3 regions of the Streptomyces sp. NPDC058877 genome follow, and region 2 is predicted to be linked to each of the others. Evidence: predicted binding sites of a transcription regulator. Region 2 holds the regulator's gene; each other region holds the start of a gene.
What was found. The regulator HrcA, encoded in region 2, represses chaperone genes, less so after heat shock. The targets are predictions, from matches to a motif close to TTNGCACTCNGNNNNNCNGAGTGCNAA.
Positions count from the first base shown of each region.

Region 1: a site for HrcA is predicted at 1,952-1,978, ahead of groES (co-chaperone GroES). Genes of this name have one in related genera too.
Region 3: a site for HrcA is predicted at 5,367-5,393, ahead of groL (chaperonin GroEL). Genes of this name have one in related genera too.

Region 1 covers NZ_JBHYMF010000132.1:207-10,040, forward strand. Annotated here, with positions in the region: gene groL (chaperonin GroEL) at 1-1,425, opposite strand, end outside; gene groES (co-chaperone GroES) at 1,544-1,852, opposite strand; gene ACFW2Y_RS25535 (hypothetical protein) at 1,999-2,253, opposite strand; gene ACFW2Y_RS25540 (polysaccharide deacetylase family protein) at 2,250-3,164, opposite strand; gene ACFW2Y_RS25545 (SAM-dependent methyltransferase) at 3,294-4,481, shown strand; gene ACFW2Y_RS25550 (polysaccharide deacetylase family protein) at 4,521-5,387, opposite strand; gene ACFW2Y_RS25555 (hypothetical protein) at 5,444-5,698, opposite strand; gene tsaD (tRNA (adenosine(37)-N6)-threonylcarbamoyltransferase complex transferase subunit TsaD) at 5,695-6,789, opposite strand; gene rimI (ribosomal protein S18-alanine N-acetyltransferase) at 6,789-7,253, opposite strand; gene tsaB (tRNA (adenosine(37)-N6)-threonylcarbamoyltransferase complex dimerization subunit type 1 TsaB) at 7,286-7,942, opposite strand; gene ACFW2Y_RS25575 (hypothetical protein) at 8,039-8,602, shown strand; gene ACFW2Y_RS25580 (hypothetical protein) at 8,859-9,017, opposite strand; gene tsaE (tRNA (adenosine(37)-N6)-threonylcarbamoyltransferase complex ATPase subunit type 1 TsaE) at 9,133-9,633, opposite strand; gene ACFW2Y_RS25590 (alpha/beta fold hydrolase) at 9,644-9,834, opposite strand, start outside.
Region 2 covers NZ_JBHYMF010000018.1:43,443-53,276, forward strand. Annotated here, with positions in the region: gene hemW (radical SAM family heme chaperone HemW) at 1-218, shown strand, start outside; gene ACFW2Y_RS06870 (DUF3097 domain-containing protein) at 254-1,057, opposite strand; gene ACFW2Y_RS06875 (MBL fold metallo-hydrolase) at 1,193-1,921, opposite strand; gene hrcA (heat-inducible transcriptional repressor HrcA) at 2,070-3,089, shown strand; gene dnaJ (molecular chaperone DnaJ) at 3,090-4,229, shown strand; gene ACFW2Y_RS06890 (nitronate monooxygenase) at 4,361-5,443, shown strand; gene ACFW2Y_RS06895 (16S rRNA (uracil(1498)-N(3))-methyltransferase) at 5,440-6,183, shown strand; gene ACFW2Y_RS06900 (histidine triad nucleotide-binding protein) at 6,417-6,776, shown strand; gene ACFW2Y_RS06905 (ribonuclease Z) at 6,780-7,685, shown strand; gene ACFW2Y_RS06910 (adenosine deaminase) at 7,688-8,686, shown strand; gene ACFW2Y_RS06915 (MFS transporter) at 8,694-9,834, opposite strand, start outside.
Region 3 covers NZ_JBHYMF010000039.1:17,877-27,710, reverse strand. Annotated here, with positions in the region: gene ACFW2Y_RS12335 (trehalose-6-phosphate synthase) at 1-1,084, opposite strand, end outside; gene ACFW2Y_RS12330 (hypothetical protein) at 1,167-1,577, opposite strand; gene ACFW2Y_RS12325 (glucosyl-3-phosphoglycerate synthase) at 1,693-2,661, opposite strand; SAM riboswitch class I at 2,811-3,005, shown strand; gene thrC (threonine synthase) at 2,999-4,306, shown strand; gene ACFW2Y_RS12315 (MoaD/ThiS family protein) at 4,321-4,599, shown strand; gene ACFW2Y_RS12310 (cold-shock protein) at 5,008-5,211, shown strand; gene groL (chaperonin GroEL) at 5,560-7,188, shown strand; gene ACFW2Y_RS12300 (SRPBCC domain-containing protein) at 7,315-7,785, shown strand; gene ACFW2Y_RS12295 (CPBP family intramembrane glutamic endopeptidase) at 7,805-8,542, opposite strand; gene ACFW2Y_RS12290 (hypothetical protein) at 8,844-9,638, opposite strand.

The sequences.
Region 1 (9,834 bases), on a different contig from region 2:
GCCCTTGTCGAGCTCCGCCACCTTGGAGGTGATGACGTAGCCCTCCAGGCCGGCGTTCTCGGCGATCCAGCGCAGCGGCTCGACCGCGGCGCGGCGGACGACCGCGACACCGGTGGCCTCGTCGCCGGTCTTGTCGAGGTTGCCCTCCAGGACCTTGACGGCGTGGACGAGCGCGGAGCCACCACCGGAGACGATGCCCTCCTCGACCGCGGCGCGGGTCGCGGAGATGGCGTCCTCCAGACGGTGCTTCTTCTCCTTCAGCTCCACCTCGGTGGCGGCGCCGACCTTGATCACGCACACGCCGCCGGCGAGCTTCGCGAGGCGCTCCTGGAGCTTCTCGCGGTCCCAGTCGGAGTCCGTGGACTCGATCTCGGCCTTGATCTGGTTGACGCGGCCCGCGACGTCCTCGGAGTTGCCACCGCCGTCGACGATGGTGGTGTCGTCCTTGGTGACGGTCACGCGGCGGGCGGTGCCGAGCACGTCGAGACCGGCCTGGTCGAGCTTGAGGCCGACCTCCTCGGCGATGACGGTGGCGCCGGTGAGCGTCGCCATGTCGCCGAGCATCGCCTTGCGGCGGTCACCGAAGCCGGGGGCCTTGACGGCCACGGCGTTGAAGGTGCCACGGATCTTGTTGACGACGAGGGTGGAGAGGGCCTCGCCCTCGACGTCCTCGGCGATGATCAGCAGCGGCTTGCTGGCGCCGGCCTGGATGACCTTCTCCAGGATGGGCAGCAGGTCCTGGATGGAGGAGATCTTGCCCTGGTGGATCAGGATGTAGGGGTCGTCGAGGACGGCCTCCATGCGCTCCTGGTCGGTCACCATGTAGGGGGACAGGTAGCCCTTGTCGAAGGCCATGCCCTCGGTGAAGTCGAGCTCCAGGCCGAAGGTGTTGGACTCCTCGACGGTGATGACGCCGTCCTTGCCGACCTTGTCCATCGCCTCGGCGATGAGCTCGCCGACCTGCTGGTCCTGCGCGGAGAGCGCGGCGACGGCGGCGATGTCGGACTTGTCCTCGATCGGGCGCGCGGTGGCGAGGAGGTCCTCGGAGACGGCCTTGACGGCGGCGTCGATGCCCTTCTTCAGGGCGGCCGGGGAAGCGCCGGCGGCGACGTTGCGCAGGCCCTCGCGGACCAGGGCCTGGGCGAGCACGGTGGCGGTGGTGGTGCCGTCACCCGCGATGTCGTTGGTCTTGGTCGCCACCTCCTTCACCAGCTGCGCACCGAGGTTCTCGTACGGGTCCTCGATCTCGACCTCGCGGGCGATCGTGACACCGTCATTGGTGATGGTGGGGGCGCCGAACTTCTTGTCGATGACGACGTTGCGGCCCTTGGGGCCGATCGTCACCTTGACCGTGTCGGCAAGCTTGTTGACGCCGCGCTCAAGGGCGCGACGGGCGTCCTCGTCGAACTTCAGGATCTTCGCCATGGGAGCGGTTCAGCCCTCTCGGATTCAGGTGGAACGAACTGCGCCCCGGGGCGCCCGGGAAGGGGCCTCGGGGCGCAGCTCAAAGCATCTGCTTCAGGTACTTCGGTACTTCGGAGAATTACTTCTCGACGATCGCGAGGACGTCGCGAGCCGAGAGGACGAGGTACTCCTCGCCGTTGTACTTCACCTCGGTGCCGCCGTACTTGCTGTACAGCACGATGTCGCCGGTCTTGACGTCGAGCGGCAGACGCTCGCCGTTCTCGAAGCGGCCCGGGCCCACGGCCAGGACGACGCCCTCCTGGGGCTTCTCCTTCGCCGTGTCCGGAATGACCAGGCCAGAGGCCGTGGTCTGCTCGGCGTCGAGCGGCTGGACCACGATGCGGTCCTCGAGCGGCTTGATGGCAACCTTGGAGCTGGTGGTCGTCACGATCCGACCTCCCCCTTCGGAGATCTCACGGGGTTAACTGTCTGAGGTGGCGACCAGGTGGATCCGTCGTCGCGGGTGCCGGACCTGCCCGTCGCTGTGTTGGCACTCTCCAGTGGGGAGTGCCAGAGCTGAGACTATGACCGCGATTAGCACTCGGTCAAGCGGAGTGCCAATTCACCGCCCTGTGGCGTGATCGGGGTCCGCTCCCACAGCCCCCCGCACTCCTTCGTGTCCACCGCCGCCCGCACCTCCCGGGCGGACGTGGGACGGGGTTTGACCCGCTCCGCCGCCTTCCGGCCGAGCCGCTCGATCGGGTCCACCGAGGAGGCGCAGGCCGGGAGGGCGAAGAGCGCCCCGGTCACGGCGAACGCGGCGACCCAGCGCCGTCCCCGCGTCCTCACACGTAGTCCTCAAGCTTCGCGACGGCGTAGCCCTTGGCCGTGATCACGTTCATCACCCGACGGATCATGTCCGGCATGCTGCCCTTCCAGTCCTCCTTGCCGCGGAAATGGGTGAGGACGATGTCTCCGGGGTGCAGGTCCCGGTCCCACTCGCGCCATTCCATGTGGTCGGGGAAGGCTTCGGCGGCCCACAGCGGGACCGCCTTGACGCCACAGGACTGCGCGGCGCGGAGGGTGTCCTCGTTGTAGTTGCCGTACGGCGGCCGGAAGAGCGGGGGGCGCGTGCCGAAGCGCTTCTGGATGACGTCCTGCATGCCGCAGATCTCGCGCTTCTGCTCGCTGTACGAGAGGCCGGGCAGATAGCGGTGGTTGAGGGTGTGGTTGTGCAGCGAGACCCCGACCTCCTGCGACTTCTGCATCTTCGCGAAGTAGGGGTAGTCGTCCTTGACCAGGTAGTTGCTCAGGAAGGCGCTGTAGGGGATGTGCAGTTCGCTCATCATCCGCAGCAACTGGGGGTCCTTCTCCGCGCCGTCGTCGATGGTCAGGAAGACCACCTTCTGCTTGGTCGGCACGGTGGTGAAGACGGGCGGCAGTCCCTTGCCGTCCGTCTCGAAGCCCTTGCGGGTGGTGATCTTCGGTTTGGTCGCGGGCGGGGCGGGGGCGTCGAGCGGGGTCGCCGCGAGGCCCCACTTCTTGGCGGCGAGCGCGCGGGCGGCCCGCTGGGCGCGGACCTTCTCGACATAGGCGGTGAGGGCGCCCGCCGACCCCTGGGCCTGCTGACCGGCAGCGGGGGCGGGAGCGTCGCGCTCGGGTTCGGCGCCCCCGGAGCAGGCCGTGGCGGCCACGGCGAGGGCGGAGACGGCGAGCGCCGCCCCGAGCGTCCGGCGGGGGCGGTGCGCACCATATGTCATCGCGTGGTCCTTTTGTCGTACGAGCTGCATGGCGCCGCATCCTGTCAGCGCACGAGCCCCTTGGGGCCGCGACACCGCCGTACCGTGCCCACCGTCCCCCGCCCGGCCCACAGCGGCCCAGGGGCCACAATGGGACGGGTGACCGACCTCGCCGCCTTCTCCGCCCTGCTCGCCCCCGAGGGGCAGACGCTCCTCGCCGCCCTGCGCGACTACGACCCCGCCCAGGAGCTGGCGGTCGCCTCCCGGTTGCGCCGCGACCATCCCGCCGAGCTGGTGAGCGCGGCGCTCGGACAGGCGCGGCTGCGACAGCGGGCGGTGGCGAAGTTCGGGGCCGAGGACGCGCACCGGATGTACTTCACGCCCCACGGGGTCGAGCAGTCGACCCGCGCCTCGGTCGGCGCGTACCGGGCCCGCCGGATGCGGGCGCTGGGCGTCGACGGCGTCGCGGACCTGTGCTCCGGCATCGGCGGCGACGCGATCGCCCTCGCCCGGGCCGGCGTCTCCGTCCTCGCCGTCGACCGCGACCCGCTGACCGCCGCGGTGGTCCGGGCCAACGCCGAGGCGCTGGGGCTCGACGGGCTGATCGAGGTCCGGTGCGCGGACGTGACCGAGATCGACACGAGCCCGTACGACGCGGTCTTCGTCGACCCGGCGCGACGCGGCGGCCGGGGGCGGATCTTCGACCCCGAGGCGTACTCCCCGCCGCTGTCCTGGGCGATCGGGGCCGCCCGCCGGGCCCCGCGGGCCGCCCTCAAGATCGCCCCGGGGATTCCGCACGAGGCGGTGCCCGAGGAGGCCGAGGCCGAGTGGATCTCGGACGGCGGGGACGTGAAGGAGGCCGTGCTCTGGTTCGGCACGGATCCCGGCGCCCGCCGCGCCACCCTGTTGCCGTCCGGCACCGGACTCACGGGCCGGGGGCTCCCCGATCCGGAGGTCCGGCCGGTCGGCCGCTACCTCTACGAACCGGACGGTGCCGTCATCCGGGCGCACCTGGTCGCCGAGGTGGCCGAGGAGTTGGGCGGGGGCCTGATCGACGAGACGATCGCCTACGTCACGGCGGACGTGCTCACCCCCACCCCGTACGCCGCCGCCTACGAGATCACCGACGTGCTGCCCTTCAACCTCAAGAAGCTGAAGGCCCTGTTGCGGGAGCGCGAGGTCGGCACGCTCACAGTGAAGAAGCGCGGCTCGGCGGTCGAGCCCGAGGAGATCCGACGCCGGGTGAAGCCCAAGGGCCCCGGTGCGGCGACCGTGTTGCTCACCCGGGTCGCGGGCGCCCCGACGATGCTGATCGGCCGGCCGGCGGACAAGCCCTAGCCTCCCGCCGCGACGCCCCGCGGCCCGCCCGGGGCGCGTCTAGACGTAGTCCTCCAGCCGGGCGACCGCGAAGCCCTGTTCCTGGATGCGGCGCAGCAGCGTCGCCGTCATCTCGGTCATCGTGCGGCCCTTCAGCTCGGAAGGCCCCCGGAAGTGGGCGAGGATGATGTCGCCGGGGTGCAGCTTCCGGTCGGCCCGCTGGTACTGCATGTCCTTGATCTGCATGGACTCGCGCCAGAGCACGATCGCGTCGACCCCGCACTCCCCCGCCGCTGCGCGGGTGGCCTCGTTCCAATTGCCGTAGGGCGGTCGGAAGAGGCGCGGGGCCGTGCCGTACCGCTCCTTCAGCCCGGCCTGTTGGCCGCATATCTCCCGGCGCTGGGCCTGCGCGGAGAGGGTGCGCAGGTCGGGGTGGGTGAGGGTGTGGTTGGCGAGGCCGTGGCCCTGGGCGATCAGCGGCTCGAAGTACGCGTAGTCGGCACGGATCGCCGCGTCGGTGAGGAACATCGTGACGGGGACCTCGAGTTCCTCCATCATCCGGACGAAGGCGGGGTCCTTCTCGGCCCCGTCGTCGATCGTGATGAAGACGATCTTCTCGCGGGTGGGGATCTCGCTGATGACCGGCACCGGCCCGCCGGGCTCGCGGACCACCGGCTTGACGGAGGGCGGGGCGGGTGGGGCCGGCAGGGGCTCCAGGCCCCACTTCCGGTACGCGGCGACGGCGACGGCCCCGCTCCCGGGCCGCCCCGCCTCCCCGTCTGCCGCGGCCTTCCCGGTGGCCGTGACGGACGGGGAGGCGGGCGCGGGGGTCCGGGGACCCGCGGCGGAGGCCCCTTCCGTCGCACAGCCGGCCGACGAGAGGGCGACGGCGGTCAGGATCGTCCACAGCGCGAGCGTCTTCTTCACGCGCTGTGGGATGCGCGATCAACCCGAAAGGTTGCCCGATCCTCGAACCTCCGCGCCTATTCGACCGATTCGAAGCGCCACCGGTGCACCGGACGGGTGATCAGCTCCGCGTCCGGTTCGGGCAGCTCGGGCAGTTCGGCGTCGAAGGCCTCCGCGTCCCACCAGGTCAGGACCAGGACCCGGTCCTGGGGGGCGCGGAAGACCTCCCGGCGGACCGGCTCACGGGCGAGCACCTGCGCCCGCGCCCACTCCAGGAGCTCGGCGCCCCGGTCCCGGGAGGCCCGGGCCTCCCACATGAGCGTGAGCCTCACGAGTACAGGTTCTCCTTGCTGACCTCGTGCACGTGGTCGTGGGAGTGGCCGGGGACGTGCGGGTCGGTCACCGGCAGCGAGGAGTCCGCCGACAGCTCCAGGTCGGAGGCCGACCGGTTGCGGGCGACCATTTCGGCACCGAGGGCGGCGACCATCGCGCCGTTGTCCGTGCACAGGCCCGGGCGGGGCACCCGCAGCCGGATGCCGGCCCGCTCGCAGCGCTCCTCGGCGAGGGCCCGGAGCCGCGAGTTGGCGGCGACGCCGCCACCGATCATCAGGTGGTCGACGCCCTCGTCCTCGCAGGCCCGGACGGCCTTGCGGGTGAGCACGTCGACGACCGCCTCCTGGAAGGACGCGGCGACGTCCCGCACCGGGACCTCCTCGCCGGCCGCCCGCTTGGCCTCGATCCAGCGGGCCACGGCCGTCTTGAGGCCGGAGAAGGAGAAGTCGTACGCGGGGTCCTTGGCACCGCTCAGACCGCGCGGGAAGGCGATCGCCGCCGGGTCGCCCTCCTTGGCGAGCCGGTCGATGACCGGTCCGCCGGGAAAGCCGAGGTCGAGGACGCGGGCGATCTTGTCGAAGGCCTCACCGGCCGCGTCGTCGATGGTGGCGCCCATCGGCCGCACGTCGGAGGTGATGTCGCTGGAGAGCAGCAGCGAGGAGTGCCCGCCGGAGACGAGCAGGGCCATCGTGGGCTCGGGCAGCTTGCCGTGTTCCAGCTGGTCGACGCAGATGTGCGAGGCGAGGTGGTTGACGCCGTACAGCGGCTTGCCGAGGGCGTAGGCGTACGCCTTGGCGGCCGAGACGCCGACGAGGAGCGCACCCGCGAGGCCGGGGCCCGCGGTGACGGCGATGCCGTCGAGGTCCTTCGCGGAGATCCCGGCCGTCTTCAGCGCGCGCTCGATCGTCGGGACCATGGCCTCCAGGTGGGCCCGGGAGGCGATCTCGGGCACGACGCCGCCGAAGCGGGCGTGGGTGTCGACGCTGGAGGCGACGGCGTCGGCGAGGAGGGTGGTCCCGTGGACGATGCCGACGCCGGTCTCGTCGCAGGAGGTCTCGATTCCGAGTACCAGCGGTTCGTCAGCAGCCATCAGATCTCAGTCCCAGTTCCTTGAACGGTCAGTCGCATCACGAGCGCGTCCACGTTTCCGGGCTGGTAGTAGCCGCGCCGGAAACCGATGGGCTCGAAGCCGAAGCGCTCGTAGAGCTTCTGGGCCCGGGTGTTGTCCACGCGCACTTCGAGGAGCACCTCGTCGCACTCGAAGGCGGTGGCGTGCTGGAGCAGTTCGGCGAGGAGCCGGGCGCCGAGGCCGGTGCCCCACTGGTCGCGGGCGACGGCGATCGTCTGCACGTCACCGAGCCCGCCGGCCGCGGCGAGCCCGGCGTACCCGACGATCCGACCGTCGGACGGGTCCTCCGCCACGACGTAGTGGCGGGTGGCCCGCGGGCCCCTGGCGTGGGCGAGCTCCGACCAGAACATCCCCGCCGACCAGGCGTCCTCGGGGAACAGGTCGGCTTCGAGGGCGAGCACCGGCTCGATGTCCCACCAGCGCATCTCGCGCAGCACCGCCCCGGTCACGGAGGCGCTCACGTGGGAGTGACCACCTTGTAGTTCTTCGGCACCTGGGCGTCGGGACGGCGCAGGTACATCGGCAGCGGGTCGAGGAAGCCGTCGCCGCCGGCGGCGAGCCGCTCCGCGGCGAGCCCGGCGAGCGCGGCGGCCGACTGGTGCTCGGGGTCGCGGGCGTCCGGGAAGGCCTCGGGGTACAGCCGGGCTCCGGCACCGACGACGGGAAGCCCGGCGAGCGTGTCGGCGATGTCCGCGGGCCGGTCGACGGACGCGTCGGTCACCCGGGTGCGGGAGTCCTGGTACCGCGCCCAGTAGACCTCCTTGCGGCGGGCGTCCGTCGCGACGGCGAAGGGACCCTCGATCCCGGAGGCGTACGCGAGGCCGTCGAGGGTGCACAGGCCGTGCACCGGTACGCCGAGCGCCGACGAGAAGGTCGCGGCCGTGACGAGGCCGACCCGGAGGCCGGTGTAGGGACCGGGGCCGACACCGACGACGACGCCGGTGACGGCGTCGAGCGTGAGCCCCGCCTCGGTGAGGACCCGGTCGACGGCGGGCAGCAGCAGCTCCCCGTGGCGACGGGCGTCGACCTGGCTCGACGAGGCGACGACGGCCTCGCCGTCGTGGAGGGCGACGGTGACGGCGGGAGTGGCGGTATCCATGGCGAGCAACAGCACGCGAACAGCCTACGGCTCCCGGGCATGCTGCCCCGACCCTCGGGCGGGCGGCTGCTACCGTCACCCTTCGACACGTACGTACGAGAGGTGGGCACGGTGGCAAGGAGCAGCTCGGGATTCGTGGCCGGGCTCACCGCGGCGGCCGTCGTCGTGGTCGGCGTCCTGGCCTACCAGGCTTCGGCGAACGCACCCGCCGACCTGTCGGTGAAGCCCCGGACCCCGGGCGCGGCCGTTCCCTCGACCTCGCCGAGCGGCGTCCCCCAACCGGTCAAGGACCCCCTCGCCGTCCCCGCGGATTCGGGCAGCGGCGAGCGGGTGGTGTACGCGCTCGCCGACCGCCGGGTGTGGCTGGTGGACGGGAAGGGCAAGGCGACCCGCACGTTCACGGTGTGGCCGAGCACGGTCGACCCGGTGCCGGGGGCGTACCGGGTGACCTCGCGCTCGGGCTCGGTGCGCGGTTCGGACGGGGTGCAGATCGAGCACGTGGTGCGGTTCACGACGGTCGAGGACGTGACGGTCGGCTTCAGCGCGGCGGTGGACGGCTCGACGCCGTCCCCGGACCCGGCCCGGAAGACCGGCGGCATCCGCATGAAGCGGGCCGACGGCGACGCGATGTGGATGTTCGCGGTGATCGGCGCGAAGGTCGTCGTCGTCGGCTGAGGCCTCCCGGAAGGGGACCCCGGCCCCGGCGGCCCGGTTCCAGAAGTACGCCTTCCGGGGGACGGCCCCACGGGGACGTCCTCCCCCGCGCGGCCCCTCCGGGCCGCGGCGCCGCGGGAGGACGGGGAAACCGCGGGAGGCCCCGGGAAGGCGCGGGAAGCGCCGGGAGACCCGCCGCGGTGGCGGACCGTGAAGGACCGCCCGGCCGTCGCCCCCGTCGTCAGACCAGGGCTCAGGCCGCTCGTCGGACCAGGGCTCAGGCCGCCTCGTCCCGTACCGGCTCCTCGCCCTCCTGCGCCCGCTCCGCCTGCTCGGGCGGCGGGGTCGAGAGGGCCCGGGCGGCCGCGCAGGAGGCCAACAGCTCACTCATCGAGACGTGGTCCCCGCCGGGTTCCGCGCGTTCTGGCGTCGCCATGCATACCTCCCGTAGGTTAGGTACACCTAACCAGCTCGTGCCTCCATGTGACCACGGCTCGTGGGACCCACGCAACACCTTCCCGACACGTTGTCGGAACCTACGGACCGCCGTCCTAGAGCGCGGCCAGGTCCTCGTCCGCCCAGCGGGCGCCGATCCCGCGCAGCACGACCGTTCGCCGGTCGTCGTCGGTGTCGCCGGTCACCCGGTGGATCAGGAGGTGCAACCGGTCGTCCGTCAGCTCCTCGACCTTTCCGTCGCCCCACTCGACGACGACCACGGACTCGGGCAGCGAGACGTCCAGGTCGAGGTCCTCCATCTCGTCGAGTCCGCCGCCGAGGCGGTACGCGTCGACGTGCACCAGGGCCGGACCGCCGACCAGGGACGGGTGGACGCGGGCGATGACGAAGGTCGGGGAGGTGACGGCGCCCCGCACGCCGAGCCCCTCGCCGAGGCCGCGGGTCAGAGTGGTCTTCCCGGCACCGAGCTCACCGGTGAGCATGACGAGGTCGCCGGGGCGGAGGATCTTCGCGAGCCGGCGGCCGAGCTCCTGCATCTGCTGCGGGGAGTCGACGGAGAGGGTGGCACCGGAGACGGGTGGGTGGGCTGCTTCCATACCCGCAAACTTAGTCCCTGTGCAGGGTCTCCCCGGCCGGCACGGCACCGGCCCGCACCAGCAGGTCGGCCAGCCGGTCGGTGACCGCCTCCGGGTGCTCCAGCATCACCAGGTGGCCGGCGTCCGGGACGATGACCAGCTCCGCGTCCGGAAGGAGGCCGGCGATGGCCTCGGTGTGCGAGCTGGGGGTGACCAGGTCGT
Region 2 (9,834 bases):
TCTCGGACGAGGACCGGCGGGTGGAGCGGGTGCTGCTGGAGCTGAGGCTCCGTGACGGGTGCCCCTTGGACCTCCTGCGACCGCAGGGCCGCATCGCGGCCGAGCGCTCGCTGGCCGAGGGGCTCCTGGAGCCGGGGCCGTACGGGGCGGGGCGCGCGGTCCTGACCCTGCGCGGGCGGCTGCTCGCCGACGCGGTGGTGCGCGACCTGGTGGACTGAGGGGGCGCCCGGCCGACGGCGGCCCCGCGCCGGGGTCAGGGCACCGTCACGTGGTCGATCAGGCGTTCCACCGCACCCAGCAGCTCCGGCTCCAGGTCCCGGTACGAGGCGACCCTCGACAGGATGTGCTGCCAGGCCGCACCCGTGTGGGCCGGCCACCCGAGGGCCCGGCAGACGCCCGTCTTCCAGTCCTGGCCGCGGGGGACCGTCGGCCAGGCGGGGATGCCCAGGGAGGACGGCTTCACGGCCTCCCAGACGTCGACGTACGGGTGGCCGACGACCAGGACGTCCGGAGAACTCACCCGGGCCGCGATCCGGGACTCCTTGGAGCCCGGGACCAGGTGGTCCACCAGCACGCCCAGACGGGCGTCCGGCGCCGGACCGAACTCCGCGACGATCGACGGCAGGTCGTCGACGCCCTCCAGGTACTCCACGACCACGCCTTCGATCCGCAGGTCATCGCCCCAGACCCGCTCGACCAGCTCCGCGTCGTGACGGCCCTCCACGTAGATCCGGCCCGCCCGGGCCACCCGTGCCCGCGCCCCCGGGACCGCGATCGAGCCGGAGGCCGTGCGAGCGGGCCGTGCCGGGCCGGCCGCGGAAGGGCGCACCAGGGTCACGACCTCGCCCTCCCACAGGAAGCCGCGCGGTTCCAGCGGGAACACCCGGTGCTTGCCGAAGCGGTCCTCCAGGGTCACCGTGCCCGCCTCGCAGCGGATCACCGCCCCGCAGAAGCCCGTCGTGACCTCTTCGACGACGAGGTCGCGGTCCGCCGGGACCTCCGGGACGGGCTTCGTCCTCTTCCAGGGGGGCGTCAGGTCCGGGTCGTAGCTGCGCATGGGCTCGATTCTGTCCGGGGCACGGGGCACGGGGCACGGGGCACGGGGCACGGGGGCGGCCGGGGCGGCTGCCGCCCTCCGGGGACGGCCGAAAGGGCGTCAGGTCCACGCGCGGGCCGCGCACTTCGGGTGACGTTAGGCCACGCCGAAGCGGCGTGCCAGTTCATCGCGCTGGCCCCGCACGAACGCGGCGTCCACCACCGCCCCGTGGCCCGGTACGTACGCCGCCTGTTCGCCGCCCAGGGAGAGGAGGCGGTCCAGGGCGTCCGGCCAACGGGACGGGACGGCGTCCGGGCCCGCCTGGGGCTCGCCCGACTCCTCCACCAGGTCGCCGCAGAAGACGACCTCGCGCGAGCCCGGTGCGCAGAGCGCCAGGTCGTGCCCCGTGTGCCCGGGGCCCACGTTCGCCAGGAGGACCTGCCGGTCCCCCAGGTCGAGCGTCCACTCGCCCGAGACCACGTGCCGCGGGGCCACCAGGACGTCCGCCGCCTCCGCAGCCGCCACCGGGTCCAGGCCGTGTCGCACCGCGTCCGTGCGCAGGGCTTCCCGGTCCCGGGCCCGGCTCAGCAGCTGGTCGCTGCCCACCGCGCCGAACACCTCCGCGCCCGCGAACGCGGCCGTGCCGAAGACGTGGTCGAAATGGGGGTGTCCCAGTGCGATGTGCGTCACTCTCCGGCCGCCGGTGAGCCCCTTGATCTGCGTCCGCAGCTCCGCGCCCTCCGCGAGCGAGGAGCCCGTGTCGTACAGCAGCACCCCTCGTGAGCCCAGCACCAGGCCCACCGTGGCGTCCCAGCCGGGCAGTCGTCGCCGGCCCACCCCGTCCGCGAGCCGCTCCCATCCGTACGCTTCCCAATCCACGTCCATGGGGCGACGCTAGCCGGTGCGGGCGCCGCCTCCTTGCCAGGAGCGATGCCCGCCGCCGTACACTGGCCGGGGAATCGCTGGCACTCGGACAGGGGGAGTGCCAAAAGCGGAGCAACCGGAACGACGACGACAGGCGGAGGTGCGCACGATGCTCAGCGAACGCAGGCTCGAGGTCCTGCGCGCCATCGTCCAGGACTACGTCGGGACGGAGGAGCCGGTGGGCTCCAAGGCGCTCACGGAGCGCCACAAGCTCGGGGTGTCACCCGCCACCGTGCGCAACGACATGGCCGTCCTGGAGGAGGAGGGCTTCATCGCCCAACCCCACACCAGTGCCGGCCGCATCCCGACCGACAAGGGCTACCGGCTCTTCGTCGACCGGCTCGCCGGCGTCAAGCCGCTGTCGACGCCCGAGCGGCGGGCGATCCACAACTTCCTGGACGGTGCCGTCGACCTCGACGACGTCGTCGGCCGTACGGTCCGTCTGCTCGCGCAGCTGACCCGGCAGGTCGCCGTCGTCCAGTACCCCTCGCTGACCCGTTCGACCGTCCGGCACGTGGAGCTGCTCTCGCTGGCCCCGGCCCGCCTGATGCTCGTCCTCATCACGGACACCGGTCGGGTGGAGCAGCGCGTCATCGACTGCCCGGTGCCCTTCGGCGAGACCTCGCTCGCCGATCTGCGGGCCCGGCTCAACAGCCGGGTCGTCGGCCGTCGGTTCGCCGACGTGCCGCAGCTGGTGCAGGACCTTCCCGAGTCCTTCGAGGAGGCCGAGGACCGCGCCACGGTCTCCACCGTGCTCGCGACCCTCCTCGAAACGCTCGTCGAGGAGCACGAGGAGCGGCTGATGATCGGCGGCACCGCCAATCTCACCCGCTTCGGACACGACTTCCCCCTGATGATCAGGCCCGTCCTGGAGGCACTGGAGGAGCAGGTCGTGCTCCTCAAGCTGCTCGGCGAGGCCAAGGAATCCGGCATGACCGTACGCATCGGGCACGAGAACGCCCACGAGGGGCTGAGCTCCACGTCCGTCGTCTCGGTCGGCTACGGTTCGGGCGGCGAGGCAGTCGCCAAACTCGGCGTGGTCGGACCGACCCGCATGGACTACCCCGGAACGATGGGAGCGGTACGCGCAGTGGCACGTTACGTCGGACAGATCCTGGCGGAGTCGTAAGTGGCCACGGACTACTACGCCGTACTCGGCGTACGCCGCGACGCGTCCCAGGACGAGATCAAGAAGGCGTTCCGGAGGCTCGCGCGCGAGCTGCACCCGGACGTCAATCCCGATCCGAAGACGCAGGAGCGCTTCAAGGAGATCAACGCCGCCTACGAGGTCCTCTCGGACCCGCAGAAGAAGCAGGTCTACGACCTCGGCGGCGACCCGCTCTCGGCCTCCGGCGGGGGCGGCGCGGGCGGTGGCTTCGGGGCGGGTGGCTTCGGCAACTTCTCCGACATCATGGACGCCTTCTTCGGCACGGCCTCGCAGCGCGGTCCGCGTTCGCGCACCCGCCGCGGGCAGGACGCCATGATCCGTCTGGAGATCGACCTCAACGAGGCCGCCTTCGGCACCACCAAGGACATCCAGGTCGACACGGCGGTCGTCTGCACCACCTGTTCGGGGGAGGGCGCCGCGCCCGGCACCTCCCCGCAGACCTGCGACATGTGCCGCGGTCGCGGTGAGGTGTCCCAGGTCACCCGGTCCTTCCTCGGTCAGGTCATGACCTCCCGGCCCTGCCCGCAGTGTCAGGGCTTCGGCACCGTCGTCCCGACGCCGTGCCCCGAGTGCGCGGGGGACGGAAGGGTCCGGTCCCGCCGCACCCTCACGGTCAAGATCCCGGCCGGTGTCGACAACGGCACCCGCATCCAGCTCGCGGGCGAGGGCGAGGTCGGTCCCGGCGGCGGTCCCGCCGGCGACCTGTACGTCGAGATCCACGAGACCCCGCACGAGGTCTTCCAGCGGCGCGGCGACGACCTGCACTGCACGGTCACCATCCCGATGACGGCGGGTGCGCTCGGCACGAAGGTGCCGCTGCAGACCCTCGACGGCGTCGAGGAGATCGACATCCGCCCGGGAACGCAGTCGGGCCAGTCGATTCCGCTGCACGGCCGGGGCATCACGCACCTGCGGGGCAACGGTCGGGGCGACCTGATCGTGCACGTCGAGGTGACCACCCCGAACAAGCTCGACGCGGAGCAGGAGCGACTCCTGCGCGAGCTGGCCAAGCTGCGCGGCGAGGAGCGGCCCACCGGCCAGTTCCAGCCGGGACAGCAGGGGTTGTTCTCGCGGCTCAAGGACGCGTTCAACGGGCGGTAGGCGCTCGTGCGGGCGGGGGGACGGGGCGCCGGAAGGCGCGGACCCGTCCCCCCACCCGTGTCCGGAGCAGGCCCTTCCGTGACCTGACGGACGGATTCGGCCCGGAAGCAGGGGCATGGCACCATGCCCCCATGTCCACCACCGCACTGAACGGTCTCTCTCGTTTCCCGATCGTGCAGGCCCCCATGGCGGGTGGCGCCGCTGGTCCCGATCTCGTCGGGGCCGTCTGCGAGGCCGGGGCGCTCGGCTTCCTGGCCGGCGGGTACAAGACGGCCGGGGGGCTCTACCAGGAGATCAAGCAGGTGCGTGGGCTCACCGCACGCCCCTTCGGCGTCAACCTCTTCCTGCCCCAGGAGGGGCCGCACGCCGACCCCGCCGCCGTCGAGGTCTACCGCCACCAGCTCGCCGGCGAGGCCACCTGGTACGGCACCCCGCTCGGCGAGGCCGACGACTCCCGCGACGACGCCTACGACGCCAAGCTCGCGATCCTCCTGGAGGACCCGGTCCCCGTCGTCTCCTTCACCTTCGGCTGTCCCGCGCCCGAGACCTTCCGGGCCTTCGACCGGGTCGGCACGTACACCCTCGTCACCGTCACCTCCGTCGAGGAGGCCCTCGCCGCGGAACGCGCCGGGGCCGGAGCCGTCTGCGTCCAGGGCGTCGAGGCCGGTGGACACCAGGGCACGCACCGCGACGAACCGGCCGAGGACGACGCACCCGGCACCGGGCTCCTCACCCTCGTCACCGAGGTCCGCCGGGCCGTCGCGCTCCCCGTCGTCGCCGCCGGCGGGATCATGTGCGGTGCGCAGATCGCCGCCGTCCTCACCGCCGGGGCCGCCGCCGCGCAGCTCGGCACCGCCTTCCTCCGCTGTCCGGAGTCGGGCGCCCACCCGTTGCACAAACAGGCACTGACCGACCCGCTGTTCACCCGGACCGCCCTCACCCGGGCCTTCTCCGGACGCTCGGCACGCGGTCTCGTCAACCGCTTCATGCGCGAGCACGGACCGTACGCCCCCGCCGCCTACCCCGAGGTCCACCACCTCACGGCCCCGCTCCGCAAGGCCGCGGCCCATGCCGGCGACGCCCAGGGCATGGCCCTGTGGGCGGGCCAGGGGTACCGCCTCGCCCGCGAGCTCCCCGCCGGGGAACTGGTCGGGGTGCTGGCCGCCGAACTCGACACCGCCCTCTCCGGACCGCCCCACAGGAGCACCCCATGACCGCACCCGTCTTCGTCGTCGACGCCGTCCCCGGTGCCGGGAGCTTCCTCCTGGACGGGCCCGAGGGGCGGCACGCCGTTTCCGTGAAGCGGCTACGCGCCGGGGAGGGGCTGGTCCTCGCCGACGGCCGGGGCCGTTGGGCCGAGGGCGTGGTGCTGGCCGCCGAGGGCAAGGACCGGCTCACCGTCCGCATCGACGAGGTCCACGAGGACTCCGAGGAGGAGCCCCGGATCACCGTCGTCCAGGCGCTCCCCAAGGGCGACCGCGGTGAACTCGCCGTCGAGACCATGACGGAGACCGGGGTGGACGCGATCGTCCCCTGGGCCGCGTCCCGCTGCATCACCCAGTGGAAGGGCGACCGGGGTCTCAAGGCGCTCGCCAAGTGGCGGTCCACCGCACGGGAGGCCGGCAAGCAGTCGCGCCGCACCCGCTTCCCCGAGGTCGTCGACCTCATGACGACCAAGCAGGTCACCGCCTTCCTCGCGGGCGCCGACTTCGCGGCCGTCCTGCACGAGGACCGTGAGCACCCCAGCGGGACGCTCGCCACCGCGGAACTTCCGGTGAAGGGGTCGATCGTGCTCGTCGTCGGTCCCGAGGGTGGGGTCTCGCCGGAGGAGCTCGCCGCCTTCGAGGCCGCCGGGGCGAAGCCGTACCGCTTGGGCCGCAGCGTGCTGCGCACCTCGACGGCCGGTACGGCGGCGACCGCCCTGGTTCTGGGACGCACCGGCCGCTGGAGCTAGGCGGTCCGTCCGGGGAGGGCGGGAAGCACGGCCCGCGGGCGGTCCGCCCGCGGCCTCGGACGCGCCTCCGCGGGGCCCCGGCACCGCACACCGGGGGAGCCGCCCGGCCCCGGACCCGCGCGCACCGGAGAACCGGCCGGGAACCTCAGCGGGACCCGTCCCGTGGGGGCGGCGGATAGCATGCCCGTCGTACCGGTGTTGTACTGATCGACAGAGGCGAGGAGGCCCGGGCCATGGCCGGAGAGCCGCAGAGCGACTGCCTGTTCTGCAAGATCGCGCAAGGGGAGGTGCCGGCGACGATCGTGCGCGAGACGGAGACCACCGTCGCGTTCCGCGACATCAACCCGCAGGCGCCCACGCACGTCCTCGTGATCCCGCGCGCCCACTACCCCGACGCCGCCTCGCTGGCCGCTGCCGCGCCGACCGTCGCCGCGGACGTGCTGCAGGAGGCGGGGCGGGTCGCCGAGCAGGAGAAGGTCGACGGCAGCGGCTTCCGGGTCGTCTTCAACACCGGGGCCGGTGCCGGACAGACCGTCTTCCACGCCCATGCGCACGTCCTGGGCGGTCGTGGGCTCAACTGGCCGCCCGGATAGCCCGTGTCCGTACGCGAACTGGTCGTCCTCGGAACCGCCAGCCAGGTCCCGACCCGACACCGCAACCACAACGGCTACCTGTTGCGCTGGGACGGCCGGGGCGTCCTCTTCGATCCGGGCGAGGGGACCCAGCGGCAGATGTTGCGGGCCGGGGTCGCCGCCCACGACCTGGACCGGATCTGCGTCACGCACTTCCACGGCGACCATTCGCTCGGCCTGGCCGGGGTGATCCAGCGGATCAACCTCGACCAGGTCCCGCACCCGGTCACCGCCCACTACCCCGCGAGCGGACGCCACTTCTTCGAACGGCTGCGGTACGCCACCGCCTACCGGGAGACCGTGCGCCTGGTCGAGTCACCCGTCACCGCCGACGGGCCGCTCGCCACCACCGAGGACTTCACCCTGGAGGCCCGGCGGCTCTCCCACCCCGTCGAGTCCTACGGCTATCGGATCGTCGAGCCCGACGGGCGTCGGATCCTGCCCGCGAAGCTCGCCGAGCACGGCATCAAGGGCCCCGACGTCGGTCGGATCCAGCGCGAGGGCAGCCTGAACGGCGTCACCCTCGACGAGGTCAGCGAGATCCGGCGCGGGCAGCGCTTCGCCTTCGTCATGGACACCCGACTCTGTGACGGGGTGCACGCCCTCGCCGAGGGCGCCGACATGCTCGTCATCGAGTCGACCTTCCTGGACGAGGACGTCCGGCTCGCCACCGACCACGGCCATCTGACGGCCGGACAGGCCGCCTCCGTCGCACGGGACGCAGGGGTCCGGCACCTCGTCCTCACCCACTTCTCGCAGCGTTACTCCGACCCCGCCGTGTTCGAGCGGCAGGCCCGGGAGGCCGGCTTCGACGGCGAGTTGAGCATCGCCCAGGACCTCATGCGGGTCCCCGTACCGAAACGAACGTGACCATGCCCGTACCCAAGGCCGAGCTGCACCTCCACATCGAGGGCACCCTCGAACCCGAGCTGGCCTTCGCGCTCGCCGCCCGCAACGGCGTGACCCTGCCCCACGCGGACACCGCCGCCCTCCGCGAGGCCTACCGCTTCAGCGACCTCCAGTCCTTCCTGGACCTGTACTACCGTCTGATGGCCGTCCTGCGCACCGCCGAGGACTTCACCGAGCTCGCCGACGCCTACCTGGAGCGGGCCGCCGCCCAGGGCGTTCGGCACGCCGAGGTCTTCTTCGACCCGCAGGCGCACACCGCGCGGGGCGTCCCCCTCGGCACCGTGGTCGAGGGCCTGTCCGCCTCCCTGGACCGGGCCGAGGAACGGTACGGCGTCTCCACCCGGCTCATCATGTGCTTCCTGCGCGACGAGCCCGTCGAGTCGGCGATGGCCACCCTGGAGGCGGCCAAGCCGTATCTGGACCGGATCACGGGCATCGGCCTGGACTCCGCGGAGGCCGACCACCCGCCGGCCGCGTTCCGGGCCGTGTACGAGGAGGCCGCCCGGCTCGGTCTGCGCCGCGTCGCCCACGCCGGCGAGGAGGGCCCCGCCGCGTACGTCCGGGAGGCCCTCGACGTCCTCGGCGTCGAGCGGATCGACCACGGCCTGCGCTGCGTGGAGGACCCGGAGCTCGTCGAGCGGCTGGCCCGCGAGCGGGTGCCGCTCACGCTCTGTCCCCTGTCGAACGTCCGGCTCCGCGTCGTCGACGCCCTCGCTGACCATCCGCTCCCGCTGATGATGGACGCGGGACTGCTGGTCACCGTCAACTCCGACGACCCGGCCTACTTCGGGGGGTACGCGGGCGACAACTTCGACGGCGTGCAGCAGGCGCTGGGACTGACCGAGGACCAGCTCCGCGGACTGGCGCGCAACTCCTTCCGGGCCGCGTTCCTGGAGGACGACGAGCCCCGCCGGGCGCGGTACCTCGCCGAGGTGGAGGCGTACGCCTTCGGTACGGAGTAGGACCGGCTCACCCCCGGTCCGACGGCCTCGCCAGTCCGAACGTCGACCGCGACGCCCGGCGGCGGCCCGCTCCCACCGGGATCGCGGCCACCGGCTGCTCCGGAGCGCCCACCTGGGGGACCAGGGACGCCGCGGCCCCCTTGCCCGCGAGGACCGCGGCGGGGGCGCCGCCGCGGCGGCGGATCGAGCCGGGGACCAGCGGACGGCCGGCGGCGCGGCGGGCGACCGCGGCCATGGGGGCGGCGACGAGCAGGAGCAGGGAGCAGAGGACCAGCCCCATCCCCGGGTAGCCGAAGCGTGCGGAGAGCAGGGAGCCGGCGACCGGGCCGCAGGCCGTGCCCAGCGAGGACACCGAGCCGACCGTCACGGCCCAGCGGCCGTGCGGGTCGAGGGAGGCCGCCATGCCCAGGAGGTAGGAGAGGACGACCGGGTAGACGGCGTTCCAGAGGACCTCGCCGGTCGCGAAGGCGGCGAGGCCCCCGGCGGCCGAGCTCAACAGCACGCACCCCGCGATGACCACCGTGCCCACCCCGATCGGAACCGCGCGGCCCAGCCGCGAGCCGAGTGCCCCCGCGGCCGTGACTCCGAGGAGCCCTGCGCCGAGCGCCGTCGCGAAGACCGCGCCGACGGTGACCTCGGAGAGGCCGGCCTGGGTGAGCCCGATGCGCCCGCTCACCCCCCAGAGCGCGTTCTGCGCGAGGGACCAGCACAGGATGCTGCCGGCGAGCACGGCACCGGTCCGCCGGTAGGGCAGGGGGCCCCGGGACGTCGCGGCGGCCCCGCGCACCGTGCGTGCGGCGCCCGGGAGCCGGTGCGTGACCGGCCACACCAGGGCCGCTGCACCGGCGATCGCGAGCAGCGGTCCGGCATGTCCGCCGCCCAGGTGCGGGAGGGTCAGGTAGAGGGCGCCGGCGGTCGCCGAGACGGAGAGCAGGCCGAGGGTGGAGGCCCGGTGCGGATCGTGTTCACCGGCGATGCCCGCCACGGCCACGGCGGTTGCGGTGCCGGAGCCGAGGCCGCCGAGGACCACGCCCGCGACCACCAGCGGTACGGAGTCGGTGGTGGTGGCGGCGCCGTATCCGACGGCCATCGCGAGGAGGCCCGCACGGGCGGCCGGGCGGGGCCCGATCCGATCGCCGCGGGCGGCG
Region 3 (9,834 bases), on a different contig from region 2:
GCAGCACCGGTTGCCAGTCCGCCGTGCCGAACTCGGCGTTGATCTCGTCCGCGAGCTCCGTCACCGCGGCCGTGTACGTGCGGTAGGCGTCGAGGTCCTGGCGCGAGGGGTACGCCGAGGCCAGGTGCACGACGCGGTCGCGCCACTCCGGGTGGGCGATCAGCAGCTCCCGGTAGGCGCGCAGACCGCGCAGGATGTTCTTGGAGAGCTCCGTGCGGTCGACCCGGACGATGGTCCTGCGCCCGCCGACCTCCTCCTGGAGCCGCGCCAGGCGCTCGTCCACCTCCGGACGGTACGCCAGCCTCCGGAGCTCCTCGCCGTCCACGCCCAGGGGGTACGTCCCGATCCGGGTGGCCCGCTCCGGGCCCGTCCGGCGCCGGTGCGTCACCCGGCGGCGCCCGTCGCCGCCCGGGGAACCGGGGGACGCCGTCCCGGACGCGCCGTCGAAGTCCGCGCAGCCAAGGAACGCCGACGCCCATCCCCGGGTGTGGAAGCCCAGTTCGTCCGCGCCCAGCATCCCCCACAGCAGTTCTTCCCGGACCTCGTCCGGCAGCATCCGCAGGTACGGGGGCGACGCCCACGGGGTGTGGGTGAAGTGGCCGATCTTCAGGTCGGGGCGGAGCTCCCGCAGCAGGCCCGGGACCAGGGCCAGGTGGTAGTCCTGCACCAGCACCGCCGCGCCTTCCGCGGCCTCGGCCGCCAGTGCCTCGGCGAAGGCCCGGTTGTAGGTGCGGTAGGAATCCCAGCGGCGCCGGAACTCCGCGTCGAAGACCGGCTCGCGCGGAATGTCGTACAGGTGGTGGTGGAGGAACCACAGCACCGAGTTCGCGATGCCGTCGTAGGCGTCGGCGTACACCTCCGGATCGATGTCCAGCATGCGCACGCCGGGCTCGCCCGTCCCGCGCCGCACGGCCTCGCGGTCGCCCTCGCCGAGCGCCGCGCACACCCACAGGGCGTCCTGCGAGGAGACGGAGCTCAGCCCCGAGACGAGGCCGCCGCCGCCCCTGCGGGCGTCGAGCGAGCCGTCCTCGCCGAGCACGTACGAGACCGGGCCCCGGTTGGATGCCACGAGCACAGTAGCCATGTGGCGAACCTAGCCCGTCCCGGAAACGCTCAAACGTACGTATACGAGACGGGTGGATCCGGCCACGCGGGGTCGCCGCAGCTCAGGGCCGGTCAGGGGCGCGCCGGCCGCGCACCGCGGCCCTCGCCACCAGGCCCGCCGCCGCCAGCGCCGCGGCGAGCGCCCCGAGCAGCCACAGCCGCTCTCCGCCGCCGGTGCCGGCCGTGGCGCCGCCCCGCCCCACCGGCGCCGACCGCTCCGCCCCCGGTGCCGCCTCCGCCGGGCCCCGGCCGGAGGGGGGCGCCGCGCAGCGTGCCGGTGGTGTCGCAGGAGGCGTCGGGCACCCCGTGACCGTGCCGTCCGCCGGGGCCGAGCGGCCGGACGGCGCCCCCTGGTGCCGCGGGCCCGAGGGCTCGACCGCGCCGGCGGCGACCGGTCCCGCCGCCAGCAGCAGCGAGCCCGCGGCGCACACGGCCGCGAGGGCTCTGCCCGGGTGGTGGTGTGAGAAGCGCATGGACCGGCAATCTAGGCAAAGCGGTCCTCGCGGGGGTCGCGCCACGCGAGCCGGCCGCACTTTCGGGCCGCGGGGCGGGGCCGTCCGGGCGCCCGCGCCACCACCCCCTCGGGACTCAGGCCACGCGGCGGTGCGCGTACTCCGCTATCTCGGCGATCGGCGGCCGTTCCTCCGTGTCCACCGCGTACGTCCGCGGCTCGAAGCCCTCCGCGCCCCGCTCGAACTGGGTCAGCCTCGGGCGCACCAGGTGTCCCCGGGAGAGCCGCACCTGAGCCGTCCGGTAGATCGCCGCCGCCATCCTGCCCAGCGCCTGCCCGTCCTGGTGCCGGTGCTTGCGCACCCCCACGTCCACCTGTGCCAGTGCGTCCAGGCCCACCGTGTGCAGGGCGTCCACGAGCAGCCCCAGTTCCACCCCGTACCCCACCGGGAACGGCAGTTGTTCGAGCAACGAGCGCCGCGCCGCGTACTCGCCGCCCAAGGGCTGGACGAAACCGGCGAGTTGGGGCCAGTGCAGATTGAGCAGCGGGCGCGCCACCAGTTCCGTCACCCGACCGCCCTGACCGGGGACCCCGCCGGGGGCGGGCCCGTCGGCTCCGGCGCCGAAGGGGCGGTCGTACATCGCCTTGACGAAGTCCACGTCCGGGTCGGTGAGCAGCGGGCCGACGATCCCCGTCACGAAGTCCGCCGAGAAGTCGCGCAGGTCCGCGTCGACGAAGCAGACCACGTCCCCGCTCGTCGCCATGAGGGACCGCCACAGGACCTCGCCCTTGCCGGGCACGGCCGGTATGCGGGGGAGGACCTCGTCCCGCGCGACCACCCGCGCACCGGCCGCCGCCGCCACTTCCGCGGTGCGGTCGGTGGAGCCCGAGTCGACCACCACCAGTTCGTCGACCAGGGGCACCGCCGCCGTCATCAGTTCGCGACGGATCACGGAAACGATGTCCCCGACCGTCGCCTCCTCGTTCAGCGCCGGCAGGACGACGCTGACCTTCGTGTTCCGCTTGGCGGCGAGGATCCGCTCCAGCGGTCGGTCCGCCATGGACCACGACCGCCGCTCCAGCCAGCGTTCCACCTCTTCCAGCACGTGATCTCCATCTCGCGGTTCGGACGGCCGGTCCAAGCGTCCGGGCCTTCGGTTACAGTCTTGAACAACGCGGATGCCCGATGCACGTCGGGGTCCCACCCGCGTCGGAGCGCAGGAACGAAAGTCCACCGCGCTTCACAATCGAATACCGCTCATCCAGAGGGGCAGAGGGAAACGGCCCGTTGAAGCCCCGGCAACCCTCCAGTCGGTCACTCGTCACCCGTCTTCGGACCACCATCCAGGTGAAGTCCGACGGGCGCCGCATCACATGCGCGAGGTCCCCGGCTAGGGAAGGTGCCAAATCCGTCTCATGGCGAAAAACTCGTCAATGGGAAAGATGAGGAGAAAGGGCCTCGCCTCCATGGCTGTACAGACCGTCGCACCCACCACCGTCGACCTCGGTCCCGCGTCCGGGCTCTCCTGTCGCGAATGCGGTGAAGTCTTCCCGCTCGGCCCGATCTTCGCCTGCGAGCTCTGTTTCGGGCCGCTCGAAGTCGCGTACGACTTCCCCACCGGTGACCCCGAGGCGCTGCGCAAGCAGATCGAGGCGGGCCCCGCCAACGTCTGGCGCTACGCCCCGCTGCTGCCCGTCCCCGCGGACGTCGCCGAGAAGCCGAACCTGAACCCCGGCTGGACCAAGCTGGTCCAGGCCGACAACCTGGCCCGCGAGATCGGCGTCGCCCCCGGCAAGCTCTTCGTCAAGGACGACTCCGGCAACCCGACCCACTCCTTCAAGGACCGGGTCGTCGCCCAGGCCATCGAGGCCGCCCGCGCCTTCGGCTTCACCACGCTCTCCTGCTCCTCCACCGGCAACCTGGCCGGCGCCGTGGGCGCCGCCGCCGCCCGCGCCGGCTTCCGCTCCTGCGTGTTCATCCCGCACGACCTGGAGCAGGGCAAGGTCGTCATGGCCGGTGTCTACGGTGGTGACCTCGTCGCCATCGAGGGCAACTACGACGACGTCAACCGCTTCTGCTCGGAGCTCATCGGTGACCCGCTCGGCGAGGGCTGGGGCTTCGTGAACGTCAACCTCCGCCCCTACTACGGGGAGGGCTCCAAGACACTGGCGTACGAGATCTGCGAGCAGCTCGGCTGGGTCATCCCCGACCAGCTCGTCATCCCGATCGCCTCCGGCTCCCAGCTCACCAAGATCGACAAGGGTCTGCAGGAGCTCATCAAGCTGGGCCTCGTCGAGGACAAGCCCTACAAGATCTTCGGCGCCCAGGCGGAGGGGTGCTCCCCGGTGTCGGCGGCCTTCAAGGCCGGCCACGACGTGGTGCGGCCCCAGAAGCCGAACACGATCGCCAAGTCGCTCGCCATCGGCAACCCGGCTGACGGCCCCTACGTCCTCGACATCGCCCGCCGGACCGGCGGCGCCGTGGAGGACGTGAACGACGAGCAGGTCGTCGAGGCCATCAAGGTCCTCGCCCGCACCGAGGGCATCTTCGCGGAGACCGCGGGCGGGGTGACCGTCGGCGTCGCCAAGAAGCTCGTCGAGGCCGGTCTGATCGACCCCGACCTCACCACCGTCGTCCTCAACACCGGCGACGGACTCAAGACCCTGGACGCGGTGGCCGACACCTCTCAGGCGACCGCCACCATCCGCCCGAGCCTGGACGCGTTCCGCGACGCCGGCCTGGCGCACTGAAAGGTTACGAAGACATGGCCGTGAACGTCCGCATCCCCACCATCCTCCGCACCTACACGGGCGGGCAGTCCGAGGTCCAGGCGGAGGGCGCGACCCTCGCCGAGGTCATCGCGGACCTGGACAAGAACCACACGGGCATCGCCGCCCGCGTCCTGGACGACCAGGGCAAGCTGCGCCGCTTCGTCAACGTCTACGTGAACGACGACGACGTGCGCTTCGAGCAGGGCCTGGAGACGGCCACGCCGGCCGGTGCGGGCGTCTCGATCATCCCGGCGGTCGCCGGCGGCTGCTGAGCCGTCCCTTCGTCCTTCCGGGGTCCCGTCTTTCTAGAATTGCCCCTTCCGCGCCAATAAGCGGAAGGGGCAATTCTGCATGGTTGAGCGCGGTAGAGTTGGGGAAGTCCCCCCGGCCGCGCATGCCGGACGCATATGAGAATGCGTCCCCGCGCGACAAGAAGTAGCCAAACTCCATGTGCGTTGTGTACCTTCTGTGCGCTTTGCCGGGCCCGACTTGCCCCATAAAAAAGGGGATCCTCCCCAATTCCCCTTTCCGGGGCGCCCAGAATTCTCGGTCGAATGACCTGTTGCAGAGGGCAGTTGGACAGATACATTCAGCCGCGGTCGACGCGTTCCGGCGCAGGGTCTGACCCGGGGTTCGTGAAGTGCGGCCCCGCGCAAGGGCCAGTAATAGGGGAGTTAGGCATGGCTCAGGGCACCGTCAAGTGGTTCAACGCGGAGAAGGGCTACGGCTTCATCGCGGTCGACGGTGGTGCGGATGTTTTCGTCCACTACAGCGCGATCCAGATGGATGGCTACCGCAGCCTCGAAGAGGGACAGCGAGTCGAGTTCGAGATCTCGCAGGGCCAGAAGGGTCCGCAGGCGGACATGGTCAAGCTCGCCGTCTGAGCGCGGCGCGATCGGCCACCGACGCAACGCCGTCGAGGGGGCCGCACCCCGGAAGGGGTGCGGCCCCCTCACGCGTTCCGCCCCGGCCGTCGGGGTGGCCGCCCGGACCTTCCCGCCGCCCGGCCCGCCGCGTACCTGGGTGTTCTCCGGAACGGCTTGCACTCTCCTAGGGCGAGTGCTAATCATTGGCGTTAGCACTCGGAAGGTGAGAGTGCTACGAGGACCGAGCAGACGAGGCCGCCGGCCGGGTGGGGCAAGGAACCACGCGGAGTTGCGGAGGCCGTCCGTCGCGGGCGTCGGCGCGGTCCTGGAGCGTTATCCACCCCATGTCCGGGAGGACCACTTCACATGGCCAAGATCATCGCGTTCGACGAGGAGGCCCGGCGCGGTCTCGAGCGCGGCATGAACCAGCTCGCTGACGCCGTCAAGGTCACCCTCGGCCCCAAGGGCCGCAACGTCGTCCTCGAGAAGAAGTGGGGCGCCCCCACGATCACCAACGATGGTGTCTCCATCGCCAAGGAGATCGAGCTCGAGGACCCGTACGAGAAGATCGGCGCCGAGCTGGTCAAGGAAGTCGCCAAGAAGACGGACGACGTCGCCGGCGACGGTACGACCACCGCCACCGTCCTCGCCCAGGCGCTCGTCCGCGAGGGCCTCCGCAACGTCGCCGCCGGCGCCAACCCGATGGCCCTGAAGCGCGGCATCGAGAAGGCCGTCGAGGCCGTCTCCGGCGCCCTCCTCGAGCAGGCCAAGGACGTCGAGACCAAGGAGCAGATCGCTTCCACGGCCTCCATCTCCGCCGCCGACACCCAGATCGGCGAGCTCATCGCCGAGGCGATGGACAAGGTCGGCAAGGAAGGCGTCATCACCGTCGAGGAGTCCCAGACCTTCGGTCTGGAGCTGGAGCTCACCGAGGGCATGCGCTTCGACAAGGGCTACATCTCGGCGTACTTCGCCACCGACATGGAGCGCATGGAGGCGTCGCTCGACGACCCGTACCTCCTGATCGTCAACTCCAAGATCTCCTCCGTGAAGGACCTCCTCCCGCTCCTGGAGAAGGTCATGCAGTCGGGCAAGCCGCTGCTGATCATCGCCGAGGACGTCGAGGGCGAGGCCCTGTCGACGCTGGTCGTCAACAAGATCCGCGGCACCTTCAAGTCCGTCGCCGTCAAGGCCCCGGGCTTCGGCGACCGCCGCAAGGCCATGCTGAACGACATCGCCATCCTCACGGGCGGCACGGTCATCTCCGAGGAGGTCGGCCTCAAGCTCGAGAACGCGGGCCTCGACCTGCTCGGCCGCGCCCGCAAGGTCGTCATCACCAAGGACGAGACCACCATCGTCGACGGTGCCGGTGACAGCGAGCAGGTCGCGGGTCGCGTGAACCAGATCCGCGCCGAGATCGAGAACTCCGACTCGGACTACGACCGCGAGAAGCTCCAGGAGCGCCTCGCGAAGCTGGCCGGCGGCGTGGCCGTCATCAAGGCCGGCGCCGCGACCGAGGTCGAGCTCAAGGAGCGCAAGCACCGCATCGAGGACGCCGTTCGCAACGCGAAGGCGGCCGTCGAGGAGGGCATCGTCGCCGGCGGTGGCGTGGCCCTGCTCCAGGCGTCGAACGTCTTCGAGAAGCTCGAGGCCGACCTGACGGGCGACGAGGCCACCGGTGCCAACATCGTCAAGCTGGCCCTTGAGGCCCCGCTGAAGCAGATCGCGGTCAACGCCGGCCTCGAGGGCGGCGTCGTGGCGGAGAAGGTCCGCAACCTGCCCGTCGGCCACGGCCTGAACGCCGCGACCAACGAGTACGTCGACCTCATCGCCGAGGGCATCATCGACCCGGCGAAGGTGACGCGCTCCGCGCTGCAGAACGCCGCGTCGATCGCCGCGCTGTTCCTCACCACCGAGGCCGTCATCGCCGACAAGCCGGAGAAGGCCGCTGCGGCCGCCCCGGGCGGCATGCCGGGCGGTGACATGGACTTCTGATCCCTTCGGGATCGGTGGTTCATCGCTGAACGCGAACGAGGGCGGCACCCCCACCAGGGGGTGCCGCCCTCGGGCGTTCGGCGGATCCTGGAAGGAGCGGCTCTCCTCCGGGAAGGGGTCGGAACCATGGTCACCCTGTTCACCACGCCGGCCGACCGCGAGCTGGTCGTCACCCGCACCTTCGACGCCCCACCGAGCAGCGTCTGGAGCGCCTGGACGCGCCCCGAGCACGTGCGGCAGTGGTACGGATCCGCCACCCTGACCACCTCGGTCGTCGACATCGACCTGCGCATCGGCGGTGCCTGGCGCTGGGGACAGACCGCCCCCGACGGTCAGGAGATCGTCTTCTCCGGCACCTACGAGGACGTCGTCCCGGTGGAACGGCTCGACTACACGGAGGTCTTCGAGCAGATGCCGGGCGACGACCCGGTCCGCATCACCCTCACCTTCGACGCGACCCCCGACGGCGGCACCGCCCTGACCAGCACCTCCTTCTGGCCCTCGAACGAGATCAGGGACCAGGCCCTGGCAGCGGGCATGGAGGCGGGGGTCCGGGAACAGTACGACCGGCTCGCCGCGTACGTGCGGACCCTGTGAAGGGCCGGTACCGGCCGGTTCAGGGGGTCGGGGTCGAGGTCGGGACGGGCGGTGGAGTCCGCTCCCGGGCGCGGGCCCGGACGAGGACCACGCCGTAGGCGGTGAGGGCGAAGAGACGGAGGGCTTCCCACCAGACCGGGAGCGGCTCCGGGCTGTTGGAGTTGACCCAGTTGCTCACCGCGTGCAGAAGGGCCAGCGGCCAGATCGAGACGGTGTGCAGGCGCAGGGCGGCCAACACGAAGCCGAAGACGGAGGCGTGCAGCACCTGGAAGGCGATGTGGTCCGGACCGCGCCCGAAGACGAGCCCGGACAGCACGTGCCCGAGGCCGAAGAGCAGGGCGACCCAGAGGGCCGTGCGCCACGGGGACAGCGCCCGCAGCAGTTCCTGCATCACGCCGCGGGCGTACAGCTCCTCGCTGATCCCGACCGAGACCATCAGCAGCGCGCTTGCGGCCAGGGCGCTCGCCGTGCCCGTGACCCCGCGGGTCAGTTCCAGGCCGACCACCAGGTACGCGGGGAGCAGGAGCAAGGGGCGGCGGGGCCACGGGGTCGAGAGCCAGGGCGCCCGCCACCACCGGAACCACGTCACCACGGCCAACGGGACGATGCAGGCCGCCAGGTTGGCCACGACCGGACCGGCGACGGCACCGAGCGGAAGGCCGAACGCGGCGGCGAACAGGACCAGGTGCCAGCCGGCGTTGACCCCGACGGCCGACAGGAGGGGGAACCGTACGGGTCTTTCCCTTGGCAGGGGCACGATCGGTCAGTCTGCCAGGGGGGCGAGGGCACCGCCAGGTCTCCCCGGGAGGCGGCTCCGCCATCGGGCGCGAGTCACTCGTGACCGGCGGGCGACCGCGTGCGGGGCGCACCGGGACGTGTCGGCCTTCACCGGGAGGTCCTCCACGGTGGGCTCGATCGGGGCGGGGAGATCGCGGTGTGACGATGTGGTCGCCGCGAGGGGATCGTGGGCCAACCCGTACGGCCGGACGGACCGGGGCCCGCCCCTCCACCGTGGTTTCGGCGGAGGGACGGGCCCCGTGGCGTCCGGACGGGTCGGATCACTCGGGACGGATGAGTTCCCTGACGAAGCGCATGTCGTGCGCGCCGTCCAGGTCGATCTCGCCGTATCCGGCGGACGGCCAGGCGACCCGGTCGCCGATCCACGGCACGGTCACGGACCGGTACGTCGCGTCCCCGCACAGCGCGGCCTCGCCGACCGGGCCCGGAAGGTCCCGGAAACGGTGCCGGATCGGCCCGTACTGCAGGGGCAGCGTTCCGATCGGCTCGGCGTCGTCCCCGCCGTCGAGCGGGAAGAACACCAGCCAGGGGGCTTCCGAGGTGTAGCTGTGGAGCAGCAGGTACCGCACCGTCCGCCCCGGTTCCTGGCGCGCGACCCTGGCCATGCGTCGGGTGCGCCTTGCGGCGGCCAGGAAGATCCCCGTCCACACCAGGGTGACCACCGGCAGGAAGACGATCCAGAAGGGGGCGTTGTCCGGATACCTGAGCACGGTGTCCACGGCGAACGCGCTCATGGCGAGCACGCCGAGGTAGGGCAGCGTGTGCAGCGACCGGTGGAGTCCTCGCACCCGCCACCACGCGACCCGTCGGACGTCCGCCTCCGGGCGCAGGGTCGGTTCCTCCAGTCCGCGGTAGGCGGCCTGGCTGACCGCGGCCTCGGCCATCTCCCGGTAGGAGACCGGTGCGGCCCCGTTCGTCCTGCCGCCCCGGTGGGGGTGCGCGGTGTCCGTGCCGTGGTCCTGCGCCCCCTGTTCGTCCCCGGGCCCCGGGGACGAACAGGGCCCGGGGCGCTCCCGAGGGGCATCGGCCGTGGGCTCCGGCGGATGTGGGGTCATGGGCCGAGGAGGCCGGCCGTCGTTCCGCAAATCATTGCGCCGATGGTACAGGCGTCGCGATCCGGGAGGTTCTGAATTCCTTCGACGTCGGTTTGCGGGGTGCCCGGGACCTGTTTGTGGCGGTGCGCTTCGTGATGTGTTCGATCGCCTTGTCCGTGGAGTCGATGAAATTGCCGATCGGGGATCCGCCGAAAGG